DNA from 2 places in the Fictibacillus sp. b24 genome. Region 2 is predicted to be linked to the other one. Evidence: predicted binding sites of a transcription regulator. Region 2 holds the regulator's gene; the other holds the start of a gene.
What was found. The regulator LexA, encoded in region 2, represses DNA repair genes until DNA is damaged. The targets are predictions, from matches to a motif close to CGAACATATGTTCG.
Positions count from the first base shown of each region.

Region 1: a site for LexA is predicted at 8,884-8,897, ahead of addB (helicase-exonuclease AddAB subunit AddB). Genes of this name have one in related genera too.

Region 1 covers NZ_JAUCES010000005.1:2,458,175-2,470,809, forward strand. The annotation lists gene QUF49_RS12680 (AAA family ATPase) at 1-431, opposite strand, end outside; gene QUF49_RS12685 (exonuclease SbcCD subunit D) at 428-1,609, opposite strand; gene addA (helicase-exonuclease AddAB subunit AddA) at 1,625-5,365, opposite strand; gene addB (helicase-exonuclease AddAB subunit AddB) at 5,362-8,865, opposite strand; gene QUF49_RS12700 (hypothetical protein) at 9,156-9,311, opposite strand; gene QUF49_RS12705 (GGDEF domain-containing protein) at 9,802-10,875, opposite strand; gene QUF49_RS12710 (GGDEF domain-containing protein) at 10,966-11,910, opposite strand; cyclic di-GMP riboswitch class I at 12,230-12,319, opposite strand; gene QUF49_RS12715 (serine/threonine protein kinase) at 12,398-12,635, opposite strand, start outside.
Region 2 covers NZ_JAUCES010000005.1:2,020,357-2,032,991, reverse strand. The annotation lists gene QUF49_RS10470 (vanadium-dependent haloperoxidase) at 1-1,432, opposite strand, end outside; gene QUF49_RS10465 (YuzF family protein) at 2,007-2,255, opposite strand; gene lexA (transcriptional repressor LexA) at 2,391-3,005, opposite strand; gene yneA (cell division suppressor protein YneA) at 3,165-3,431, shown strand; gene QUF49_RS10450 (YneB family resolvase-like protein) at 3,452-4,096, shown strand; gene QUF49_RS10445 (DUF896 domain-containing protein) at 4,158-4,397, shown strand; gene QUF49_RS10440 (HesB/YadR/YfhF family protein) at 4,503-4,787, shown strand; gene tkt (transketolase) at 4,960-6,963, shown strand; gene sirA (sporulation inhibitor of replication protein SirA) at 7,114-7,554, shown strand; gene QUF49_RS10425 (YneF family protein) at 7,633-7,851, shown strand; gene mnmH (tRNA 2-selenouridine(34) synthase MnmH) at 7,929-8,984, shown strand; gene QUF49_RS10415 (ABC transporter transmembrane domain-containing protein) at 9,094-10,845, shown strand; partial or broken gene QUF49_RS10410 (ABC transporter ATP-binding protein) at 10,887-12,635, shown strand, end outside.

The DNA of each region.
Region 1 (12,635 bases), 440 kb from region 2:
TCATCAATCGTAAGTCCGATCAGCTCTTGGACAAGACGAGTAACATCTCTTTCTTTATCTGCATGAACGACAGATTCCTCACTCACTGTTTCGATCAGTCTGCATGTACTCGTTCGAATCGTATGTTCTCCACTTCTTTTAAAAGAACGTTCTACTGTATATTCCTTTTGCTGAACACCCTCTCCTAATTGAAACGAAAAAGAAACAGAAAGCTTGTCTTCAGCCTGATTCATAATGCCATGTGTACCGCCCGCTGCACGTTCTACTTTTCCATACAGTGCTAATGTAACTGCATCAAGAATCGTGGATTTCCCGCTTCCAGTCGGTCCGAAAATACCGAAGACACCACCAGAACATAGCTCATGAAACGGAACAGATTGTGCTTCCCGAAAACTCTGCAATCCTGAAACAGTCAAAGATATCGGTCTCATCCAGCTTCCTCTCCTTCTGTGTCCTCTTCACCAACAAGATCTAAGAAAAGGGATACTAATTGTTCATCGGGAACAGCTCCGCCTGTCTGCCTTTTATAAAACGTTGTAAACAGTTCATCTACAGGCAATTTTTGTGCAGAAACAGATACCTGTTCACCAAGTCCTTCTTTAAAAACAGGTTTAATATGAACAATTCCTTCATGTGCTTTACGAAGTCTCTGGATTTCCTCCATCGAGAGTGCATCTTCTACATGAATAGATAAATCAATCCAGCAATTGTGATGCATTCCCTCTTCAATTCCCTTGAATACTTCTGAAACCCCATTTTTCGCTTCCCAAGTGACAAGCGGCTTACCAGAAGCTAGATAAATCTCTTCCACTTTTGCTTTACCGTTCGGTTCAACATCAACTATGGAGACCGATTTGGCTTGACCACTTTCAGAAAAGCTGTAAGAAAGGGGTGAACCTGAATAACGTGCTTCTGTTTTTGCACGTTTAATGATTTGTGGTCGGTGAAGGTGTCCGAGCGCTACGTATTGAGCGGATTTCGGAAGACTTTCAGCCGCTACTGTATACGCACCTCCAATATGAACAGGACGCTCTGAATCCGTTTCTTTGCTTCCTGCTACATAAAGATGACTCATCGCGACATGCACGTTTCCTGGCTGAAAGTTAGATGTGATTTTTTTAAAATATGAATCGACCCAATCATCATATTGCGTTCGAACATCCAGCTCTTCTGACGATTCACTTAACAGCATTTTCAGGCGTGATTCAGAAGGGTAGGGAAGTGCTGCGATCTCAAGCATCTGTCCTGATTTTTGAATCGGAATCCGCTGCAATTCTAATGTTGGCAGTCCAACCAGCGTAATTCCAAGTTCCCTTGAAAGCGGAAACGAGGCAGCCAATCTGTCTGGATGATCGTGGTTTCCTGCTATCGCAATAAAGGGACACTCTCCCTTTCTGCTGATTCTTGCTATTGCATCAAAAAACATTTGCTCTGCAGCAGCAGGAGGGTTCACCGTATCGAACACATCTCCAGCCATTAGTACGGCATCAATCTTTTCGCTTTTCACGATTTCTACCAGTTCGTCCAAAAAAGCTTGCTGTTCAGCCAGCCTGCTTCTGCCTTCCAATGAACGCCCGAGATGCCAGTCTGCGGTATGAAGCAATCGCATTGTAATCCCCCCTTATTATTTCACTTGTAGAATGTGTCCACCGTCAAAAAAGTATAGGTAGCGTTCTTTGACAGGCTTCTTTAAAATTCTTTCTATCGCTTTTGAATAAAGCGTAAGCTGCATTTCGTAACGATTTAAAAGCGTTTCTTTTGCTCCAGAAAAGCCATCTGTAAAACGGTTTGTGATCTTATCCGTTTTATAATCTATTAATATGAAACCATCTTCCTCTTCAAGCAGGCCGTCAATCACCCCTTGAACAAGCACATGCTCTTCTTCTCCATCCCAGTTTCTTTGAATCTCAGACAATGGAAGCGCCATGCTGAACGGGATCTCTCTCTTAAAATCACCGTTCTCTATGATTCTTTTTCCAAGCGGCCCTTCAATGAACTGTTGAATTTGAGAAAGCTGAATGTATTCAGCTTGTTCTGCTGTAAGAAGTTCTTTCGCTTCCATTTCAGCAAGCTGTTCCTGAAGCTCTTCTATTGAGGAAGCTTTTGTAAAATCAACGTGCTGCATGACCATATGCATGGCCGTACCTACTTCAGCAGCATTTAACTGAGTTTCTTGCATGAATCTCGGGCGTTCATGAATCACTTGCTGAGCGGCTTTAACTAAATCCGTCGAGCTGTACTCATCTGCTTGATATTGTTTTTTGATTTCAGTTACAGATTGCTTCGAACGTGTAAACGTTGAGAGTTTATGTGTATATTCCCATTCTAATCGTCGCTTGATTTCAGTAAAATGTTCACTAACAGAATCTACTGGTTCGTTGTTTTCAAGGTTTGCTAATAACTCTTCTTGTTTCTGCTTTTCTTCCATCTCTAACTCTTCGTATTCACTAGCTGGAAGAATCGTAATCTTCCAATCGGTATCATCCATATAAACTTCGCCTCTGCCTCTTTCCCCTGTTCCAAGAACAGAAAGAAGAGGATCAGCATTTTTATGGCGTATGACCGCTCTTCCAATCCAGTCTAGATAACTTTTTACTCCGGCACGTTCAAAGTCAGGCAGCATCCAATTTTCTTCGTAAAGAGAATCACTCCAGGCATTAGCAGATTTTTCAATGTCATTAACTGTGCCGACTAAGTATAATTTTTCCTTAGCACGTGTAAGTGCTACGTACAGCACACGCATTTCTTCTGCGATCAGCTCCATTTTCTTTCTGCCCGCAATTGCCAGCTTCGGAAGTGTTGGATAGGCAACGCGATATTCGGGATTGATATATTGAGTTCCAAGACCAAGCTCTTTATGAAGAAGAACTTTCTCGTTCAGATCTCTCGTATTGAACTGTTTGTTAATTCCTCCTACGAAAACGATAGGGAACTCGAGACCCTTACTTTTATGAATGGTCATCACCCTAACTACATCTTCTTGCTCACCAAGAGCTCTTGCTGCTCCAAGGTCCTTCCCGCGTTCCTGCATTCTCTCAATAAAGCGAAGAAAGCGGAACAGACCCCGAAAAGATGTACTTTCATACATTTTTGCACGATCGTATAGTGCTCTCAAGTTGGCTTGACGCTGTTTTCCTCCAGTCAGTCCCCCAACATAATCAAAATAACCTGTTTCGCGGTAGATGTCCCATATAAGATCAGCTAGAGATCCTTGACGTGCTTGATGACGCCACAATTCCAGCTGCTGCAAAAACCGTGAAACTTTCCCGCGAATTTCAGGATTTTCTCCTTCTGCCGCATATAGTTCGACGGCACCAAGGTAATTGTCTTGCTTCTGCTTCAACCTTACGACAGCAAGCTCTTCACCGGTCATGCCAACTAGCGGTGAACGAAGAACAGCTGCCAGCGGTATGTCTTGTAAAGGGTTATCAATTACTTTCAACAGTGACATCATGACATGAATCTCGGTAGCGTCAAAATAGCCAGTCGAAAGTTCAGCATAAGCTGGTATGCCTTGCTGTTTAAATTCTTCTAAAATGACAGGCGCCCACACAGACGTTGCCCGGAACAGCATGACAATGTCTTTATATTTAGCTGGACGCATTGATTTCGTATTTTTATCAAAAACAAGATGAGGAGAGTTTCCTGTTGTCCCCACAATCTGTTTAATTTTTTCTGCGATCACTCTTGCCTCAAGCTGAACGGTTTCAAGCTCTGATTTTTCCACTTCACCGCTCTCTAGGCCTTCTTCATCAACAACATGCTGGCTTTTATTAATAAGGATCAGCTCAGGCTCATTGCCATCTTGTTCTGGATAATAGCTCGCACCAAGCTTCAGTTCAGCATCCTCACTATATTCGATCTCTCCAACCGTTTCGTTCATGATTTGTCTGAACAAATAGTTGGTAGCTTGCAGAATGCCATTTCGGCTTCTAAAGTTTTTGGCTAGATCAATTCGCAAGCCACTTCCGCCTTCTTTTGAAAACTGCTTGTACTTAGATAAAAACAGAAGAGGTTCAGCAAGGCGAAACCGATAAATCGACTGTTTCACATCTCCAACCATGAACATGTTTCCTGTGTGTCCATCTTTAGACACTAAACGAACAATGGATTCTTGCACAAAGTTTGTATCTTGATATTCATCAACTAATACTTCTACGAATCGATTACGGTACTCTAATGCTGCATCTGAAGGAACAGGATCATTCATCGTTGATCCTTCACCTTTTAACACGTGAAGGCAATAATGCTCCAGATCACCAAAGTCTACAAGCGACTTTTCCCGCTTTGCTTCGCGATATCTTTGTCCAAACGTTTTTACTAAAGAAGAGAGCTCCTTGACGATCGGCGCCATCTCTTCAATGTGAACAATATAAGAATCAGGGTGTCTGTCGAAGTAATCTTCTTTTAGAGCGCTAGTTCGTTTCTTAATGGTGTCTCTCATCGATTTAACTTTATTCTTTAATTCTTCATCTACATCTTTTCCGCGAACAGCTTTTAACTTAGGCGAAGCATAGGTTTGAAATTCTTCGTAAAGCTGATTCCAACTATTCTTTGCCCCATATATTCTGTTAATAAAAGCTAGATCTTCTTGCAGCGTTTCTGCATAAGCAAGAGGACCTCCTGGGGCTTGAGCGAATTCAAGTGCTCTTTGCGCCAACGCACGCAGCCCTTCTACCTGGATCGAAATATCAGCCAGTAATTCTTGCGTCCAAGGAAGTTCATCAATAGAAGATGCTTGCACTTGGTACGTTTCGGCCATCTGATCGAGCCATCCGTCAGGATCAGGATGACTTCTTGCAAAATCATAAAGAGACAGCACAAGCTTTTGAAGTTCCATATCATTTCTGTCAGAACTGTACGCATCAACCACTTCATAAAAAATATGTTCTTCTCCCTTGCTGTACTCTTCTTCAAAAAGATCTTCAATCACTTCTTGACGAATAAGTTCTGCTTCCGTTTCTTCTGCAACACGAAAACCCGGGTCAAGATCGGTTTCATAATAATGCTTGCGTAGCACCTCAATACAAAATGAGTGAAGTGTAGAAATAGAAGCTTTGTTTATCAGATTCAGCTGTCTTCTTAAATGAAGAGAAGAAGGGTTTTGCGACAATTCTTTATCGATCGCTTCCCCTATCCGTTTTCTCATTTCAGCTGCTGCCGCGTTAGTAAACGTAACAATAAGCAGTCTGTCAACATCTGCGGTCTTTTCGCGGATCATCGTAATGATGCGTTCTACGAGAACTGCTGTTTTACCAGACCCTGCCGCTGCAGCAACAAGTACATTTTCGCCTCTTGCTTGAATCGCTTGCCACTGTTCATCCGTCCACGTGGCACCTTCAGGTTTAGGAATTAATGTTTTCAATTGAGGTTTCCTCCTTCCTCTTGCATTTTTTCTAAGATAACTTCATCTTTTTCAGGTCGAAGCTCTCTATATTGATTTTCTTCAAGCGTCTGATCAAACTGACAGACAGGTTTATACGAACAAAATTTACAAGGTGTTTTTTTCTTCATTTCATATGGCGAGATATCAATAACACCGCTTGTGATGCCTGCGCCGCTATTCACTGCCATTTTCCTGGCATGCTTTCTCATCGTATGAAAATGGTCGGCTGTAGCAACGGAAGAATGCGATTTGTGAAATCCTTTTTGTGTTAAAGCTACAGGGATGATGGAAGATCGGTCCTCCATCGTACTGTCCATAAGGTGAACGGCTTCTTGCTCTGCAAGTACAAGACCTTTCATCTTAAATTTCTTCAGCACTTCTTTTTCAATCTCTTCCACACTAAGAAGCTTCTTTTCATTTAGGATCGGATTATGAACATGGAAGTACAAAACACCTGCCGGCACGGATTCTTCGCCAAGCCAATTTTGCGAATGTGTTACAGCTACATCGAGATATGTTAACATCTGCAGTGCGATTCCATGATACAACTCAGCTAAGTTCAGTCCTGTTGAACTCGATTTGTAATCAATAACACGCATAAGAAGTCCTTTAGAGCTTTTTGCTGTGTCGACACGGTCAATGCGTCCAATCACTTCCATCGTTGTTCCGTTCGGTAACTTATAGATCAGCGGCGGCAATGTTCCGCCAGCTCCGAATGCCAGTTCAAGACCAGCAGGAGTAAATCCACTCGCTTTTGCATGCTGGCTTAAAATGTGTGAAGCCTTTCCAACTACTTCTTTCAACTTCTTTTTTATATAAAGATGACGGTTCGAACTTAAAAGAATCTCATGCTGAAGCTGCGGTGCGAGCAGTTCTACAATATCTCCTGCCAGCCTGTAACAATCACCTTTTGAAAGATCTCCCCAAGAAACTCTTCTTTGCTGAAGGGCATCATTCATCTGTTTTAACGCAGCATGAAACAGTTGCCCAATATCTGGTGCTTCGAGTTTGTACATTTGACGTTCTCTCAGTTTTAATCCATACGACATAAACTGTGAAAACGGACAAGACTGGAAAAGCTCCATCCTAGATATACTCGTCAAGATCTTTTCACCATACAGATCCTGTGATACTGAAGAGCTTAATGGTGCTTCACGGTTAAAATAAAACAGACTTGATAAAGCCCTTTTCGCATAATGGCCGTATTGGTCATTTGTAATAACCCAGTTGTAAACATCCCACCAAACGGTTGAGATCGGATACCCTTTTTTCCATTCTCTCAGCTGTGTGCTTAAAAAGGAGATGCTCTTTACAGGATGCTGCACAAAATCAATATCCTCGTCAAGAACTGGTTCATTTTGATAAAGCTCTTCCTTTAACTTCGGAAAAAGATCACGCAGCCGCTGAATAACCATTGATGGCTGAAGTGTCTTGCCTTCCTCATCTGCTAGTGCATACGAAACAAACACATGATCACTAGCATTTGTTAACGCAAGATAAATCATAAATTGTTCATCGAGCAGTTTCCTTCGTGATGTCGGCGCAAGAACAACTCCATTTCGTTCAAGCGCTTCTCGTTCGTCTTCTGATAACAAACCATCATCCTTTGGCTTAAGAGGAATCACACCATCGTTTACACCAAGCACGAAATTAACTTTTACGTCGGTAAATCTTGATCTCTCCATCGTTCCAACTAAAACTTGATCTAATGATGGCGGAACAAGGGCAAACTTCATGCTTTCAAGCCCCGTTTCAAGCATCTGCATCCATGTATCTTTTGACAGTTCTTCTTCACCCGTAAGTTCTACCATTTCATCAAGCAGACCTAACACTGCGTTCCAAACCTGGCCATGTTCAGATGCTGCCCTCAGTTTCCCTGAAGACTCCGCTTGCAGTCTTAAGCGCTCAAGTTTCATCGGGACATGAAGATCTTCTAAATACTGATAAAGGGTTTTACAATAATCTATAACACTTCTGCTGTTTGAAAGGCCTTTTGATAGACGACTTAGAGGAGACACAATCATGTCCCTCAAATCATTGATCAGTTGTTCTTTTTCGTCGTCGCGGCTTGTTTTACCGAAGTCTTCTGACTCAAACCCTCTAAATCTTTTATATTTCCAAGGCTTAGGATCTGTCCATCTCTTGCCTTGAATGCCGAGCGCTAATACATAGTTTTCGAGTTCGTCCATACACCTTCTCATCTCAGAGGTTGTTTTTCTGATCTCATCAAGCGGATAGAGCATATCTGTTTTAACCGCACGAAAAACGGCTTCATACCGCCAATTCTTTAAAACAACATCTAAAGAGGAACGAATGAGTTCAATGAGCGGATGATGAAGCATGGACTTTTTTTGATCCAGGAAAACAGGAATTCCATAGTCTGAAAAAACAGTCTCAATAAGTGTCTGATAGCTTCCAGCGTTTCGGACTGTAACGGCTACATCACGGTATCTATATCCATGATCCCTTACAAGCTCCACAATCTTTCTTGCTGCACCCTCCACTTCTGATCTTACATTTACAGCAGCTGCAACATGAATCCCATCAAAGTCCGATGATTGAACAGCAGGTCTCCTGTCATATTGCTCTTCAATGTGAGCAATCGCCCGAGAAGAGAATTTAGGATTTTCGCGAAGGAAGATCGGTTCTTCCAATTCCACATTTAGTTCTTTCGCTTGCTCAGTGAGAACTCCAATCGTCTTTTTTGTCATGTGAAATGTGTCTAGTTCATGCGGATCTGTATCTAGTTGAATGGTTTCATCTGTTGTAAGTGCAATCGTGACTTTTTTTGCATGTGCCATTAAACCTGCCACAACTTCGAGCTCTTGAGGTGTAAAAGAATGGAATCCATCTATGTAAATCTCGCTATTCTTAATACTCTCAGCATAAGGCAGCTTCTCTTGAAGCAGTCTTAAATAATCTTCAGAATCAAGATATTTGCCAGCGAGTGCTTGTTCAAGTGCACCTGAGATGATGCTGAGATCTGAAAGTTTGTCTTGAAGCACCTTCTTGTTATTCTCTTTTTGACCTAAGGCAGTGAGCGTTTCCGCGTTCCACGTAAGGTCTTCTGAACTCACACAATAACGTTTCAGCTCTGTTGTCATGAGCTCAAGCAGTTCGTAAAATCCGCTTTGTTCTGATGCTTTTTTAAATATTTTCAGTTCTTCTCTTTTGTGTTCAATAATTTTCCGAAGCATCATTCTTATGCCTGTTGAGGTGATATGCATTCTTGTCATGCCCCCGGTCTCACCAAGAACACGCCAAGCAAGTCTCGAAAAACTAAACACTTGCGCACGCATCATACCAGATAATCCATGGGTGGATGCAAGCTTGTATTCTGATTGAAAGGTCATCTGATCTGGAACTAGATAGATGATTGGATTTCCGGATGGATTCTCTTTAAGTTTTCTTTGAATCTCCATAAAGACAGAGTGGGACTTTCCGCTGCCGGATCGTCCCAAGATATATTGCAAACTCATTTTGTTCATCCCCTGTTCCGTACATATATTCTGTTTCTATTATCTCATAATCTAGTAGGACGGCAAAGGCTCCTATCCTCAAAAACGAGTACTTACAGCTGGTATTTAAAGGATAGCTTTCTTAAAAGAAATGTTTTTGTGTGACTACATAGTTGCTCTGGAAGTGGTTGATCTCCGTTTCAGACGCTCGCTTTCCGGGAGGTGCGCGGTGAGCCACCTCGGCGCTATGCGCCCTTAGGTGTCTCACCTGTCACACTGATCCCCCAGGAGTCTCGCGTCTTACACTACAATCAACTTGTCAGTGATGTCTTAAGCAACAATATTTTAGGATTGTTGCTAGTTGGAAGTTCATAAGTTGGTTGTAGCTTAATATTGCCGACTTCTACGGGACAAACAGACAGTTCAAAAAGTTCAGCGCCGACAAGCGGGCCATCCAGCAAAATCATACATATAAAGTTTTAAGTGATGATGAGCAAAAGGTGGATGGGCTAGCAAAGCGCACTTTGCTCATGACGGACCATTTAACTTTTGACCTGGAGGGGTAAGCCACTGCAACTAGACAGGTCAGACACTCGAGAGTGAAAACATACGAATGTGGCTCACCCTCTGCTTCGCGGAAAGCGAGCACCTGAAACGGAGATCAACTTTCAAAAGTAACAATGAATTCTTTAATATGAACACTCTGAGGTACATGCGAATAATTACTTTCTAGCCTTTTCTAAACGATTGTTGCTTCGTTGAAAAGTTGATTGTAGTGGAAGGTGCGAGACTCCTGCGGGACAGGTAGGCAGGTGAGACACTTAATGTGAAACATACGAATGTGGCTCACCGCCTGCCCCGCGGAAAGCGAGCACCTGAAACGGAAATCAACTGCTTCTTGGCTTTATTTCATAGTACTAACCCTTTAAAATGAGCCAAAATAAAAAAGGAAAACCGCTACATCATTAGCTGATTTTCCTCCATTTTGATGGTATCCAGTTTTAACGTGTTTCTTCCTGATGACTTTGCTTCATATAAAAGCATATCGGCTCTTTGGATCATTTCGGCAGGCTTTTCACCCGTTTTATAAATAGCTATACCATAACTCAATGTTACTGGTAACGGTTCGTTTCCGATGGTATAAGGAAATCGCTTTAAGTGACTATTGATGGATTCAATCATCTTTTTCACTTCATGTTGGCTAGCTGTATGCAAAATCCACGCAAATTCTTCACCGCCATACCGATAAGCTTCACCGTCTTTAATAGAGATATACCGTTTAAAGGTTGCTCCCACGAGCTTTAGCACTTCATCTCCAATCAAGTGGCCATGCTGATCGTTAAAATTTTTGAATCGGTCAATGTCACAAAGGACAAGAGTGAAAGGCTTATTTTGTTTTGTTTTTTCTAATACATCTTCTTGAAACTTTCTGTGGTTAAGCAACCCTGTTAAATAGTCTTGTTCGGATTGAAGCTGATACATGTTTTTCTCAAGATAGTGCTGTCTTTCTTTAGATGCGATGATACCGCCATATAATGCAATCAGCCACAAGAAACAACTCTTCATAAAAAATTCAAAGGAAGCCATAGTGTCCTGATAGCCACTGTCTGTTATAAAAAAGAACATCAGGGTACTAAAAATTGCTGCTCCTAAAAGGAAAGCTCCCTTCAATCTCCAATAAAGAGCTGCATGAATGACAATTAAATAACCGACTGAAACAAACGGACTTTCTGCTCCTCCAGACAGCTGCATGAGCCAAGCATAAGCTATATAGTCAAAAACAATGCCACCCCTTGTAAAAAATCGGTAGTACACGGATTTTTCATGGCATTTATGTAATACGATTTGCGTTGAGGTCATATATAGTATTCCGATCGCCAATAGCAATGGAAACGTATCTGTTTCATAGTTCAATACATTTGAAATAGGAGGATAGTAAAATATAGGGATGCAAAGAACTAAAAAGAACCACCGCAATAAAGAAGATATGTTTTCAGACCGGTGTTCCGTTATTACAAACCATTCTCTCATGTAGTCATCTTCCTTCACGCTATGCTATATTAGGAAATTATAGCACACGGTTCCTGTATTTTACATAAATCAATTTTCATCATATTTTTCTTACGTTTCGCACGTTTTCACTTCTCGTTTGTTCGTATACATTCGTTCGTCAGCCAGTTGAAGATAATAATCAATGTTTTCACATGCATCTGCAAGAAGTTCTATTGCACCGTAAGCGAGTGAAATAGAATTGTTCCAACTCATCAATTGACTCTCTATCTTTTCAACAAGGATATACGCTTCCGCTTCTGAAATTCCCGGTAGAAGAAATACAAATTCATCTCCTCCAAATCTAAATCCGGAAAACAATTTTAAGCGTTTTGAAAGCTCAGCGATCTGTTGAAGGATCTCATCTCCAGCAAGATGCCCATACTCATCGTTTATCAGTTTAAAGTTATTAATATCAAACATAACGAGTGTTAACGGCAGTTTAAGTTTGTGCGCTTTCTTTAGCTCTTTTTCCAAACAGTCATAGAAGTAGCGACGGTTATAAAGGTTGGTCAACGGGTCACGAATACTTATTTCTTTCAAATCTTTAAATTGCTCTGCTGAAAAACCGCTTAAGAATCCAGTAACTGACCGATGTGATATACGGTTCCATCTGTCCAACATGAAAAGTTGAACAACATGCGATTCATTTTTTGCTTCTTTTTTTACTTGCTGCAGAACAGATTCACTGACGCTATTAGTAAAGCAAGCAAGTGTCTGATGCGGAATACGCTGATGTCTTAAAAAATGAATACCAGACCGAAAAGCCTTTTGTTCAGCTTGTTTTAAAAATAATTCAAAACGTTTTTCCGGCAAAAAAACCGCATGAACGATACCCCGTAAAAACTTCACTAATATTTTTTCGTATTGCTCAACAAAACCGTTCAGAAACGTATGAAAGTCATCATATTGTCCGAGATGCTCTTTGTGAGTATGTATCATGGTTGGAATAGACTCCATAAATTTTGAAAACAAGTTTCTTTTGAGTGTGCGCAAGTCTAGTTGGAAGTTTTCCATTTCTGCAACCCCTCAAATCCTGAAAAATTACATACAAAAAGCCATTACCCAAAAAGGGAATGGCTTTAATTAAAGTTGATAGGCATCGAATCTCTTTGTCAGTTTTGTTCATCCGGTGCTCATGTATTCGTATACATTCCGCTCCTCTGAACTTCACTTCCTCGACCTTCTTGCCTCTCAAGCATTAATACAATGTTGATAGACATTGAATCTCTTTGTCAGTTTTGTTCCTAAGTGGTCATGTATTTACAATAAATACACATCTCTTAAGAATATACCTCCCAGATCCAACAGCTATCGAAACATTAGTCCGCTTCCCTTTGGCAACCGGCTGCCATTGCATGTCTCACCATACTTTAGGCCCATAGCTTTGCGTCCCAGCTTTTCAACTGGTTTGCCCTTAATAACAAAGGTTTCTATTGATTTATAGATATTATATACTATATAGGTAATTTTAGCCAGTGTTTTATATGGGTATTTCATCCTATTATTTGTAGTCTTTAGAAATTTTTAACATCCTATAGTACCTATACCCTACCCGTACAACATTTAAAACAAAATAAGGAATTTTTACAGGGAAATGGTAAAGTGTCTTTTTGTAAAACTTAAAATACGCTTTACGCAAGTCTTTCCATTTGCGGCAATCTTCCTTTTTATAAAAATCAGATACATCCACAATAATTCCTCTATTACCCGAAATCATCACATTCTTCCCATGTACATCG
Region 2 (12,635 bases):
CCTCAATCCCATCAGAACGCCAATGAACGCCGGCTGTATCACGGCCGAGGGAGATATTGGCGGCAAGTTTATTCAATTCTCCGCCTATTGTCAAAGGTTCTCCTGAATAAGGAAGCAATGAGAGGCCATCCGAACTGGCGGCGACTGGTTTTGGAATCTCAAACGATTCTCTAAAGAATGCCTTGAGAATAGTGGCTCCAGCCCCAGCGATGGCTGCGTGGCCAGCTGGATAAGCCGAATGGATTGGGCAGCCTTCAGGATAGGCCATAGGAAGCAGGTAGCTGCGGAACTTTTTAAATACCTTACAAATTACCTTGGAATTGAGAAGTTCTGAGTTTATCGGGTAGCATTGTGTACCTATCATATGGTTGTGGACGCGTCCTCCGAACTCCTCGGGACGTAATCTACGGTGGACAAGGACTTTTTGGAACCAGGCTGCCTCAAGTGCGGCCCGCCCCACTTTTGTAACTAAATCAAGAATATGTGGGGCCCCGAAGGTAATAAAACCACCTTGGGTTACAGATTTATGGTAGGGGTTGGATTCATCTAATGCTCCTATGCCGTAACTCAACAGAACTAAACAAGCGGAAAGCGGACCCTGGAAGGAAAAGTCCTGATGAACATATTCACCTAAGTCCCTTCCATTGCGGATATAGCGGGGTTTAGGGTCGAATAAAGGTGCCGCTGGAGTTGAGCCGTTCTGGATATCCAACCATTTTTCATATGAGGTCATATGATCAGATCCTGTCACAGTTGTACGATATCGTTGAACGATTGTTGTAGCACCATAGGGGATGTCTTTCAATAGAAATTGGGAGATATATGGACCTGTTAATTCACCAGGTGTGTCTCCGCGGAATAGTGTACCAGTTGTGACTTTGCTGTTTGCTTTCGGTCCGCGAAAATCAGAAAATGAGGATAAATCTGAAGCAGCTTCCAAGGTGAGTGGATTGGTGCCGTACTCAAGAAAAGGCACATCGCGGGTCAGCGCTTGCCAATATAGTTCAGCCATTTCACCAGCCTCCCAAGCACTGTTAAAGGAAGGAGGTACAGCGATACCTAAGTTGTGGCAATCAGTTCCCGCAAGATCAAATGCGTAAGCGGCTTGAGGATTTGCAAGCTTGACGTCACCGCCGAGAGGAATGGATTCAAAATGGCGTTTCTTACCTGTCTTTAAGGCCTTGATAAGTTGGCTATATGCCTGGAGGTCGACCTCACCAAGGGAATTATGTGGCAACCCCTTAGAAAAGCTGCCAATTTTAGTTGGATACAATTGTTCGTCACCATTACATGGATGTTTAGTGAGAGGAAGTTTCATTTGGGAAGCCGCTGCCTCAAGACGAACTTGAAATGCTTTCTTATTGCGCTCCGTTGTATTTAAAGGACCGATTAAACAGTTTTTTTTATTATCAGACCTGTCGTTTTTTGTCATCTAATCACCTATTTATTTTATTTTATTTTGATACTAGGAATAAATCCTACTTTCTTCGATGTTAATATCTTTTTTTAATCTATTCTTTAGCCCCCTAATCTCTTACATCAATTGTTTCATTATATTCATTTTTTTTATATGAGAATAGGTTGTTCACCAATGCGATTTACCCAAATTACTCTTGTTAGACCGTGTACCTTAAGCAGGCGGAAGAAAAAGCCTATTCATATTTCGTGAAGGAAATCGGAAGAGAATGAAGGAAAATGAAAATATACTTAAATTGATTTTTTTTATAAAAAAACAAGCCGTTCATTTGTATTTACAGCTTGTCTAATCGCAAATATTCAAACTTAATGAATACTTCTATATACGCTTCACTTTAAAGGTGATCTTATTTGTTTAGATTTGTATTTTAATCCAATTTTCAACAATGGAATAATTTTTATCAAGTCAATAATCTTAGATATTTTTGATCCTATTGATTTTCAATTGAAAAGTGATTAATGAAATAACCCCTGACATATTTGTTGTCAGGGGATTATTGTTTATGCATTATAAGTATGAAAATGTTCCATTAAATTGGCATAATCGAAACGATTTGCTGGATACGAACAAAAAAAGTGGAGTCGTTACCAGCACTTAAAGCAATGTGATCGGGTTGTACTTCGACTAGTACACCTCTTATCGTATCTTTAGTTGTTTCTACAACTAGATCTTTACCTACTACGGATCGCAGGCGATTCACAACGAAGGGATCTACTAATGTCATATATTGAGTGTTACCATTTTGGTTTCTTGATTGTTCATAAGGATTATAGTACATGATTCATTCCTCCTATATGGGTATCCGTACACCTTATTCATACAGATGGCGAGTGGTGAGAGGAACTAACGATGATGCCATAAAAAAAGAGAAGCAGCTTAACATGAAGCTGCTTCTCTTTATGTTTAATTTTAATTAGTGAATACTTCTATATACTCCGATTACTTTACCTAGTATCGTACAGCTTTGCAGTATAATCGGCTCCATCGAGGAATTCTCTGGCTGCAGACGAATGTGATTACTTTCTTTAAAGAACCGTTTTACCGTTGCTTCGTCTTCATCAGTCATAGCTACGATGATATCTCCGTTATTGGCAGTAGGCTGTTGTTTTACAACAACTAAGTCCTTATTAAAAATACCTGCTTCAATCATACTGTCTCCGACTACAGACAGCATAAACACATTCTCGTCACCTACAACATGTTCAGGCAATGGAAAATATTCTTCTACGTTCTCGATCGCACTTATTGGAAGCCCCGCTGTTACTTTACCGATTACAGGGATAGAGACTGAACGAACGGAAGGAATATTGTCTTCAAGGCCTAATACTTCAATCGCTCTAGGTTTTGTTGGATCTCTGCGAATAAGCCCTTTTTTTTCAAGTCTAGCTAAATGTCCGTGAACTGTAGAGCTTGAAGCAAGACCTACCGCTTCCCCAATTTCTCGAACGGAAGGGGGATATCCTTTTTGTGAAACTTCCTCTTTTATGAAAGCCAGGATATCCAATTGTCGTCTGGATAACTTAGTCATTTTAAGCACCTCACCGAATTTTTTATCTATAAAAAGTATAGCATGGGGAATAAAGAGATACAAACATAAGTTCGAAAAATTAGTTGACACCGAACAAACGTTCCAGTTATTATAATATCATAAGATGCGAACAAACGTTTGTCGGAAGGGGATATCACAATGAAACAAGGGACAATGCATGTTATTGTATTTTTAGGGTTGTTAGGTGGTATATTTTTTACGTTATCAAATCTTGCATCACAAGAAGCTCAATATATTGAAGTAACCATACAAGAGGGAGATTCACTTTGGAGTCTTTCCGAAGAATATAACGCCAAACACCATTATTCCAACTGGGAGTTTATACAATGGGTCGAAAAGAAGAACAGCGTAAATGCGTCAGCTGTATTTCCAGGGCAGAAAGTAATCATACCAGTAAATAAATAGACAAAGCGGGTTTTGGGCAAATGAAAGCTATTATATACTGTAGAGTAAGTACTGAAAAAGAAGAACAACTCACATCTATTGAAAGACAGGAAGCTGAATTAAAAAAGTTAGCAAAACAATTTGGTTTTGAAGTAATAGCATGTTTTAGTGAGAGGGCAAGCGGATATTCGCTTGATCGCGAAGAATTATTAAACGTGCTTGATTTGGCAAGAGACGGTGAAATTAACTGCCTCCTCATTCAAGATGATACTCGGCTAGGAAGAGGAAAGGCAAAGATGGCTATTCTCCATCAGTTAATGAAATACAATATTAAAGTTTATACACTGTCCAATAACGGAGAATACACGTTGACTGAAGCAGATGAAATGGTGCTGGAGATCGTCTCCACTGTGGAAGAGTATCAACGTAAGCTTCACAATATGAAAATAAGGCGCGGCATGAGAAAAGCGGTTAAAGATGGTTATAAACCGCAGAGGAATTTAAGTAACAACACAAGTGGCGGGCGAGACAAAAAAGAAGTGCCAATTTCTGAAATTGTTCGCTTAAAGAACATGAAACTGACTTTTCATGACATAGCATTAACGCTAAAAGGATTAGGTTTCAATGTATCAAAAGCCACCGTACATAGAAGATACAAAGAACACATGGAAAATACAGATAACTAGAAATTCCTTTCATACTGCTGTAGGATAGAATGAAGAATGCTGCAAAAGGAGTTTTTAAATCATGTTATCAAAAGATAAAATGCAAAGAATAAATGAACTGTCTAGAAAGTCAAAACAAACGGAATTGACATCAGCAGAAAAAGCAGAACAAAAAAAGTTAAGAGAAGAGTATTTACAAGTCTTCCGCAAGTCTTTCGTTCAAGATCTGCACGGTATGACTTTTGTAGACCCTAACGGTGATGATGTAACACCTGAAAAATTAAAAAGAAGTAAAGATAATAAAAAGAACCTTAAACAATAATATAGAATGCCTATTTACTTAACTGTAAATAGGCATTTTTTTCTGTTGCAATCTATACATATTAGTATATACTGTTATATAACAACTTTGAAAGGGGAGAATATTTTGACTTTTTCAATTACAAGTGCAGCTGCTAATCTTTATAAGGATATTAAATTAGATGCTAAAGAGGGTTTGAGACTCTTTGTGAAATATGCAGGAAGTGGAGACTCAGGAGGTTTTTCACTCGGTGTGACACCTGCAGTTCCTGAAGAAAACGATTATATCCAAGAAGTTGATGGCCTTCGTTTTTTTGTTCGATCTGAAGAAAAATGGTTTGTTGAAAATATGGAACTTGATTACGATGAGCAAACGGATTACTTTTCTTGTCATATCCCAGGAATCGCATAAAACTTGAAACCGTCTGTACTACAACAACAAGAATGTTGGAAAGTATCAGGCGGTTTTTGTATGTTTTCATAGGGGAATGGTAAAATAACAATAGCTTATAAAGTGTTTATCTTGTCTAAATGGACATGAACGTTTATTATGAAAGTCAAAACTGTTTAGTACATATGAAGGGATGATTTTTTTGTCACGTAATATTGATGAATTAGCAATTAATACGATAAGAACACTATCTATTGATAGTATTGAAAAGGCTAACTCAGGACATCCAGGTATGCCTATGGGTGCTGCTCCAATGGCCTATAGCCTTTGGGCAAAATTTATGAATCACAATCCAGCAAATCCTGAATGGTTCAACCGTGATCGTTTTGTTTTATCAGCAGGACACGGTTCTATGCTATTGTACAGTCTTCTTCACTTAAGTGGATATGGATTAACAATTGATGACCTTAAGAATTTTAGACAATGGGGAAGCAAGACTCCAGGGCATCCAGAATTCGGTCACACTGTTGGAGTTGAAGCAACTACAGGCCCACTTGGTCAAGGAATTGCAATGGCTGTTGGTATGGCTATGGCAGAGCGTCACTTAGCAGCAAAATATAACCGTGATGGACATGAAGTTATCGATCACTATACTTACTCCATTTGTGGTGACGGTGATCTAATGGAGGGTGTTTCAGCTGAAGCTGCTTCTTTAGCAGGTCATCTTGCATTAGGCAGAATGATTGTACTCTACGATTCAAACGATATCTCGTTAGATGGCGATCTTCATCATTCATTCTCTGAAAGTGTTAAACAAAGATTTGAAGCATACGGATGGCAGGTTCTTTATGTGGAAGATGGAACAAATTTAGAAGAGATTGAAAAAGCATTAGCAGAAGCTCGTGAAGAATTAAACAAACCAACACTGATCGAAGTGAAAACCATTATCGGTCATGGTTCACCGAATAAGTCAGGTAAATCAGCTTCTCACGGTGCACCACTTGGTAAAGACGAGATTTTATTAACGAAAGAAGCTTACAAATGGACGTTCGAACAAGATTTCCACGTTCCTGAAGAAGTTAAATCTCACTTTGAGCAGTTAAAAAGTGAAGGACAATCAAAAGAAGAAGAATGGAATAAGCAATTTAAAGCTTATAAAGAAGCATATCCAGAATTAGCTGAAGAGCTAGAGCAATCAATCAAAGGCAACTTGCCAGAAAACTGGGATAAAGATCTTCCTGAGTTCGATAAAGCAATCGCAACTCGTTCATCCTCGGGTAAAGCGATTAACGTTCTAGCTAAAAGTGTACCATCACTTTTCGGTGGATCCGCTGACTTAGCGGGCTCCAATAAAACGCTAATTGAAGGAGAAGCTAATTTCAGCCGCAATGACTACAGCGGACGCAACATCTGGTTCGGTGTTCGTGAATTTGCTATGGGGGCTGCACTAAACGGTATGGCACTTCATGGAGGTTTGAATGTATTCGGCGGAACATTCTTCGTGTTCTCTGATTATGTAAGACCTGCTATTCGTTTATCTGCTCTAATGGGACTTCCGGTTACTTACGTTTTAACACATGACAGCGTAATGGTTGGTGAGGATGGGCCAACACACGAACCAGTTGAACAGCTTGCATCACTTAGAGCTATGCCTAACCTTAACTTAATTCGTCCAGCAGATGGATATGAGTCAAATGCAGCTTGGAAAGTGGCATTAGAAAGCAAGGATAAGCCTACTGCTTTAGTGCTTAGCCGTCATGATCTTCCGATTTTGGCTAATACGAAAGAAAAGGCTTATGAAGGCGTTAAGCGTGGTGCTTATGTGGTTTCACCAGCTGATTCAGAAGCAGATGTGCTTTTACTTTCTGCAGGATCAGAAGTGAGTATTGCAGTTGCGGCACAAGAACTTCTGAAAAAAGAAGGAATTTCGGCTTCTGTCGTATCCATGCCTTCTTGGGAAAGCTTTGACAAGCAAGATAATCAATATAAAGAATCTGTTCTTCCAAAGCATGTTACGAAGCGTTTGGCGATTGAAATGGGAGCTTCACTTGGCTGGCATAAATATGTTGGTCTAGACGGAGAAACATTAACGATTGATACGTTTGGTGCATCAGCTCCTGGAGAAGTGATTCAAAAAGAATTCGGTTTTACTCCTGAAAATGTTGTAAAACGCGTAAAAAATATGTTAAATCAATAATTGCTTATTTTGAAAGAAGGTTTTCTATGTGGAAACCTTCTTTTCTTTCTGTTTCGACAAAAATAGTTGCTTTTTACTCTCCTTTTTAGACAAGCTTTTCTTAAACTTTTGTATATACTTTCTAGAAAGCAGTCGGAAAGGAGCTTATTCATGAGAGAATTTTTTATTTATTTAATAACAAAAGAAGTTGCTCATTCCTACTATGGTAAAGAAAATAAACTGTTTCAATTATTTTTTGAAGAACAGCGATCAACAGGAATCTCTAAAACGATTTTGCAAAAACAGGTGAGTTACATTACAACAATATTAGCAGTGTCTCAAATAGAGAAGCATTTTTGGGAAAGCTTGAGCGGTACGCACGATTGGAGAGTAGAAGGAGAAACCTACTCTTTGTCATGCAAAGATAGTACTGTACATCTGGAACTGTCTGATCAATACATACATCTATACAGCATCGGAAATTTCGAAGCGGAAACCATCATTTTTGAGGCTTTGCGTCATTACGAATCCTATTTTTTAGCTATGGATTATGGAGAAAGAAAATACGGATGGCTCTCTCCGTTTAAATTGAATATGGTATATGCCACTTAAATCTCTATCAAATCTTGTATGTGATGGTAAACTTGTAGTAAACTAGTTCTAGACAACATGAAGGAGGAAGTTTTAACAATGGGTACTGGTATGATAATCCTTGTGTGTGCACTTTCACTGATTGCAGGTGTTGCGATCGGATTTTTTATTGCCCGCAAGTATATGATGAGTTATTTACAAAAAAATCCACCGATTAATGAAAATATGTTGCGTGTGATGATGATGCAGATGGGTCAAAAGCCTTCTCAAAAGAAAATTAACCAAATGATGCAGGCTATGAACAAGCAAATGAAGTAAGTGTTGTACAAGCACCCTGATATGAATCGGGTGCTTGTTTTCGTTCTACTATAGCTATTGATAGCAGCAACTAAAGGATGATGGCCGTGAACAATTTAGAGACGATTTCCATTAATGACTTGGATTTAGATAAATATTTGCTTTTTGATGTAAGGTCTCCAAAAGAATATGAAGAATATCATCTTCCAGGAGCTATTAACCTTAGTATATTTACAAATGAACAAAGAGCAGAAATTGGAACGCTCTATAAGCAAGAGAGCAAAGAGGCAGCGATAGAGCGTGGACTTGAAGTTGTTGGTCCAAAGCTGCCTGCTCTTTTTCAAAAGATAAAAACAGAAAAGAAGAAAAACCCAGATAAAAAAGTGGTAATCTACTGTGCAAGAGGCGGTTTACGCTCCAAAAGCATCGCTCAAACGATGAACATGATCGGAATTCAATGTTTGCAGCTTGAAGGCGGAATTCGTTCGTATAGAAAACAGATCGAATCCTTTTTTGAAAGATTTATAAAGACTCCTCGAAAGATAATCGTACTTGAAGGCCACACTGGCACGATGAAAACGAAAATTTTAGAACAATTGCAAAGTGAGGGATACCCGGTCATAAATTTAGAAGAAATGGCTGGGCATAAAGGATCGATCTTTGGAAGAATAGGTGAACAGCCTTCTTCGCAGAAAAAGTTTGAATCAAATCTTTTTGAACGCCTCAAAGAATTAGAAACATCACAATCGCTTATCATCGAATCAGAAAGCAAAAGAATAGGAAGAGTTGTTGTTCCAGATTTTCTTTTAGAAGGAAAATACAGCGGGACACGTATTCATGTTGAGATTCCGTTTCACTTAAGAGTTCATTTTATTTGTAATGTGTACAAGCCACTTCTGCATAAAGATGAGATTGTTGAGGCTGTAAATAAGCTATCTAAAAGAATACCATTACCTGTTATGGAGGATTTGCAGCATCGTCTTCAAAATCAAAATTATGAAAAAGTGGTATCTTTATTGTTAGAAAACTATTACGATCCAAAATACGAATTCGCCGAACAAAAGTATGAGAGTGAATGTGTAAAATTATATGGAGATTCGTTTGAAGAGATTTATATAAAAGTAAAAGAACAAATAAAACGTCTAATCCTATAAAGAAGACCCATTTAGAGGGTCTTTTTTTGTGAAACTTTTTCCTTTTCGGAATTTTCATATATTGGTAAACTATACTTGTTTTTGATTTGCTTACAAGGGGGAACAGGTGTTGAAAGTTTTTCTGCAGTTAATGTGGTATTTCAAACAGGAGAAATGGCGTTATATAGGCGGTATTATCATGCTCGCCTTCGTTTCATTAGGTTTACTAGTACCTCCGAAAGTTGTTGGACTCATCGTCGATCATATAGAGAGAGAAACGATAACTGAAGGGCTATTGTGGCAATATGGTGGGCTTCTCATCGGTATCGCTATCGGAATATATGTCCTGCGCTACATATGGAGAATTTTGATCTTTGGTGCTGCAGTAAAACTTGCGATGCTTTTAAGAAACCGGTTATATGAGCATTTCACAAAGAAATCTCAAGCTTTTTATCATAAACGGCGTGTGGGGGACTTGATGGCTCATTCTACAAATGACCTTCAAGCGATTCAGCAAACAGCTGGGGATGGTGTTTTAACACTAGTTGATTCATTAATGATGGGTGGATTTACACTAATCGCTATGGCCACAACGATCAGCTGGAAACTGACACTGGTTAGTTTGTTGCCTTTACCGATTATGGCGTTGGCTACTAACAAATATGGAACGATGCTTCATAAACGGTTTCATAGTGCTCAAGAAGCATTCTCCACTTTGAATGATAAAGTGCAAGAGAGTATTTCTGGAACTAGAGTAATTAAGGCATTTGGTCAGGAAACAGATGATATTAAAAGTTTTGAAGATCTTTCAAAAGATGCAGTTAAGAAGAATATGGCGGTTGCACGGATCGATTCTTTATTCGATCCAACAATATCGCTAATTATCGGTTTATCATTCTTCTTGGCTGTAAGCTATGGTTCTATTCTCGTCACTCGAAATGAACTAACAATCGGAGAGCTCATTTCATTTACGAGTTATCTCGGATTGTTAATATGGCCGATGCTGGCTTTCGGATGGTTGTTTAATATTGTTGAACGGGGAAGAGCGTCATATGACCGAGTTGAATCACTGCTTGCTGTAAAAGAAGAAATCGAGGACTCGGGCACAATTGAATCCAGTCCACATGGTGATATCTCTTATCAGTTGAAAGAGTTCTCTTACGCTGAAAGTTCACCAATACTAAAGGAGATCACTTTTACGTTAAAACGAGGGCAAACACTGGGGATTGTCGGAAAGACAGGAAGCGGAAAAACTAGTCTTTGTAAGTTATTGCTGCGTGAATATAACTTAAATCATGGTGATATTTTAATAGATGGCCATGACATTAGTGATTACAAGTTGCATGCATTAAGAGGAGCAATCGGTTATGTTCCACAAGATCACTTTTTGTTTTCGGCGACCATTGCTGAAAATATAGCTTTTGCCAAAATTGACTCGCCTTTTTCAGAAGTGAAAGAAGCTGCAGAGCTCGCTGCCATTCATAAAGATATCTCTCAATTCAAGTATGGCTATGAAACGGTAGTAGGAGAGCGGGGAGTAACACTTTCGGGAGGGCAGAAACAAAGGATTTCAATAGCTAGGGCTTTACTTAGAAATCCTGAAATTTTAATTTTAGACGATTCACTTTCTGCGGTTGATGCCAAAACTGAAGAATCGATCCTTCAGCATTTAAAAGCGAAACGGCAAAATCAAACGACTATCATTACGGCACATCGTCTTTCTTCAATCGCTCATTGTGATTTAATCATTGTTCTGGAAAACGGCACGATCTGTCAAAGAGGAACTCATCACAGCTTAGTTAATGAAGAAGGATGGTACAAAGAAACATATGAAAGGCAAGCTTTAGAAACGTTGATTTCAGAAGGAGGTGTGATGAAATGAGTGCACCAGAACTAGAACACCCGCAAGATGAACTGCAGCAAATGAAACAATGGACAGTGTTCAAGAGATTAATGTCGTACACAACCCCGCATAAAAAGCGGTTAGCGCTAGCATTCTTCCTACTATTGATTGCAACAGCTGCTGAACTGACCGGACCAATCTTAGTTAAGACGTTCATTGATGATTACTTAACGCCTCGTAATTTTGAACAAAAAGCATTGCTGATTCTGGCATCTAGTTATATAGGATTAATCTTAATCTCAGCGGCTGTTAACTATATTCAATTTGTTTTATTTCAATCTGTAGCATTAGACATCATACAAACATTACGGATCCAAGTGTTTTCAAAGGTGCATTCATTGGGATTAAAGTTCTTTGATCGCACACCAGTTGGAAGTTTAGTTTCAAGAATTACAAACGATACAGAAGCAGTAAAGGACTTGTATGTTAGTGTGCTTTCCACTTTCGTTCAAAATATCGTATTTTTATTCGGGATTTTCGGATTTATGTTCTACTTAAATGTGAAACTCGCACTGTTTTGCTTATGTATTTTGCCGTTTATTGTAGCAATCATGTGGATGTATCGTAAATATAGTTCAAAATCGTTTTACGAGATGAGAGAAAAGCTCAGTCAGTTAAATGCAAAACTGAACGAGTCACTTCAGGGCATGTCAATCGTTCAGGCATTTAACCAAGAGAGACGTCTTAGAAAAGAGTTTGCGATCATTAATAATGAACACAACGACGCCCAGATTCGAAACATCAAATATAACGGTTTGTTATTACGCCCAGCAGTCGATCTCGTTTATATGCTCGCACTGTTGATGATTCTATCCTTTTTTGGCATCAAATCCTTCAATTCGCCAGTAGAGATTGGAGTAATCTATGCGTTCATAAACTATTTAGATCGATTTTTTGAACCAGTTAACATGATGATGATGCGTCTCTGAATATTTCAGCAAGCCATTGTTTCAGCCGGCCGGGTATTTACCGTCATGGATGAAAAAGAGTTCGCTCCGGTAAAAGAAGGAAATCAAGAACCCGCCATTCAAAATGGAAAGATTGAATTCAAAAATGTTACTTTTTCCTATGATGGTGAACAAGATGTACTCAAGAATATTTCCTTCACTGCACTTCCTGGGCAGACGGTCGCACTAGTCGGCCATACCGGAAGCGGGAAAAGTTCAATCATCAATTTGCTCATGCGTTTTTATGATGTGAAAAAAGGACAGATCCTTATTGATGATGTTCTCCTTGCACATTATGAAAATAAGGAACTTAGGGAAAAGGTAGGTCTCGTTCTTCAAGATCCATTTTTGTTTGTTGGAGATATCACCCAGAATATTAGGATGTACAATAAACATATTTCAGATGAAGATGTGAAGTCAGCTGCTCGATTTGTTCAAGCATCAACGTTTATCGAAAAATTGCCTGAGGGGTATCAGACAGAAATAGGAGAGAGAGGCGCTACGTTCTCTAGCGGACAAAGACAGCTGATCTCGTTTGCAAGAACAATGGCTTTTTCCCCAAAAATTTTAATTTTGGATGAAGCTACAGCAAATATTGATACAGAAACCGAAGAAGAGATTCAGCTAGCTCTTAATAAGATGAGAAGCGGCAGAACGACGATCGCCATCGCACACAGACTTTCTACGATTCAAGATGCTGAGCTCATTTTGGTACTGCATAAAGGCGAGATCGTAGAACGTGGTACACATCAAGAGCTCTTAAGAGAGAGGGGACTGTATCATAAGATGTTTCTTCTGCAGCACGGTAAGGATTCAATGGAT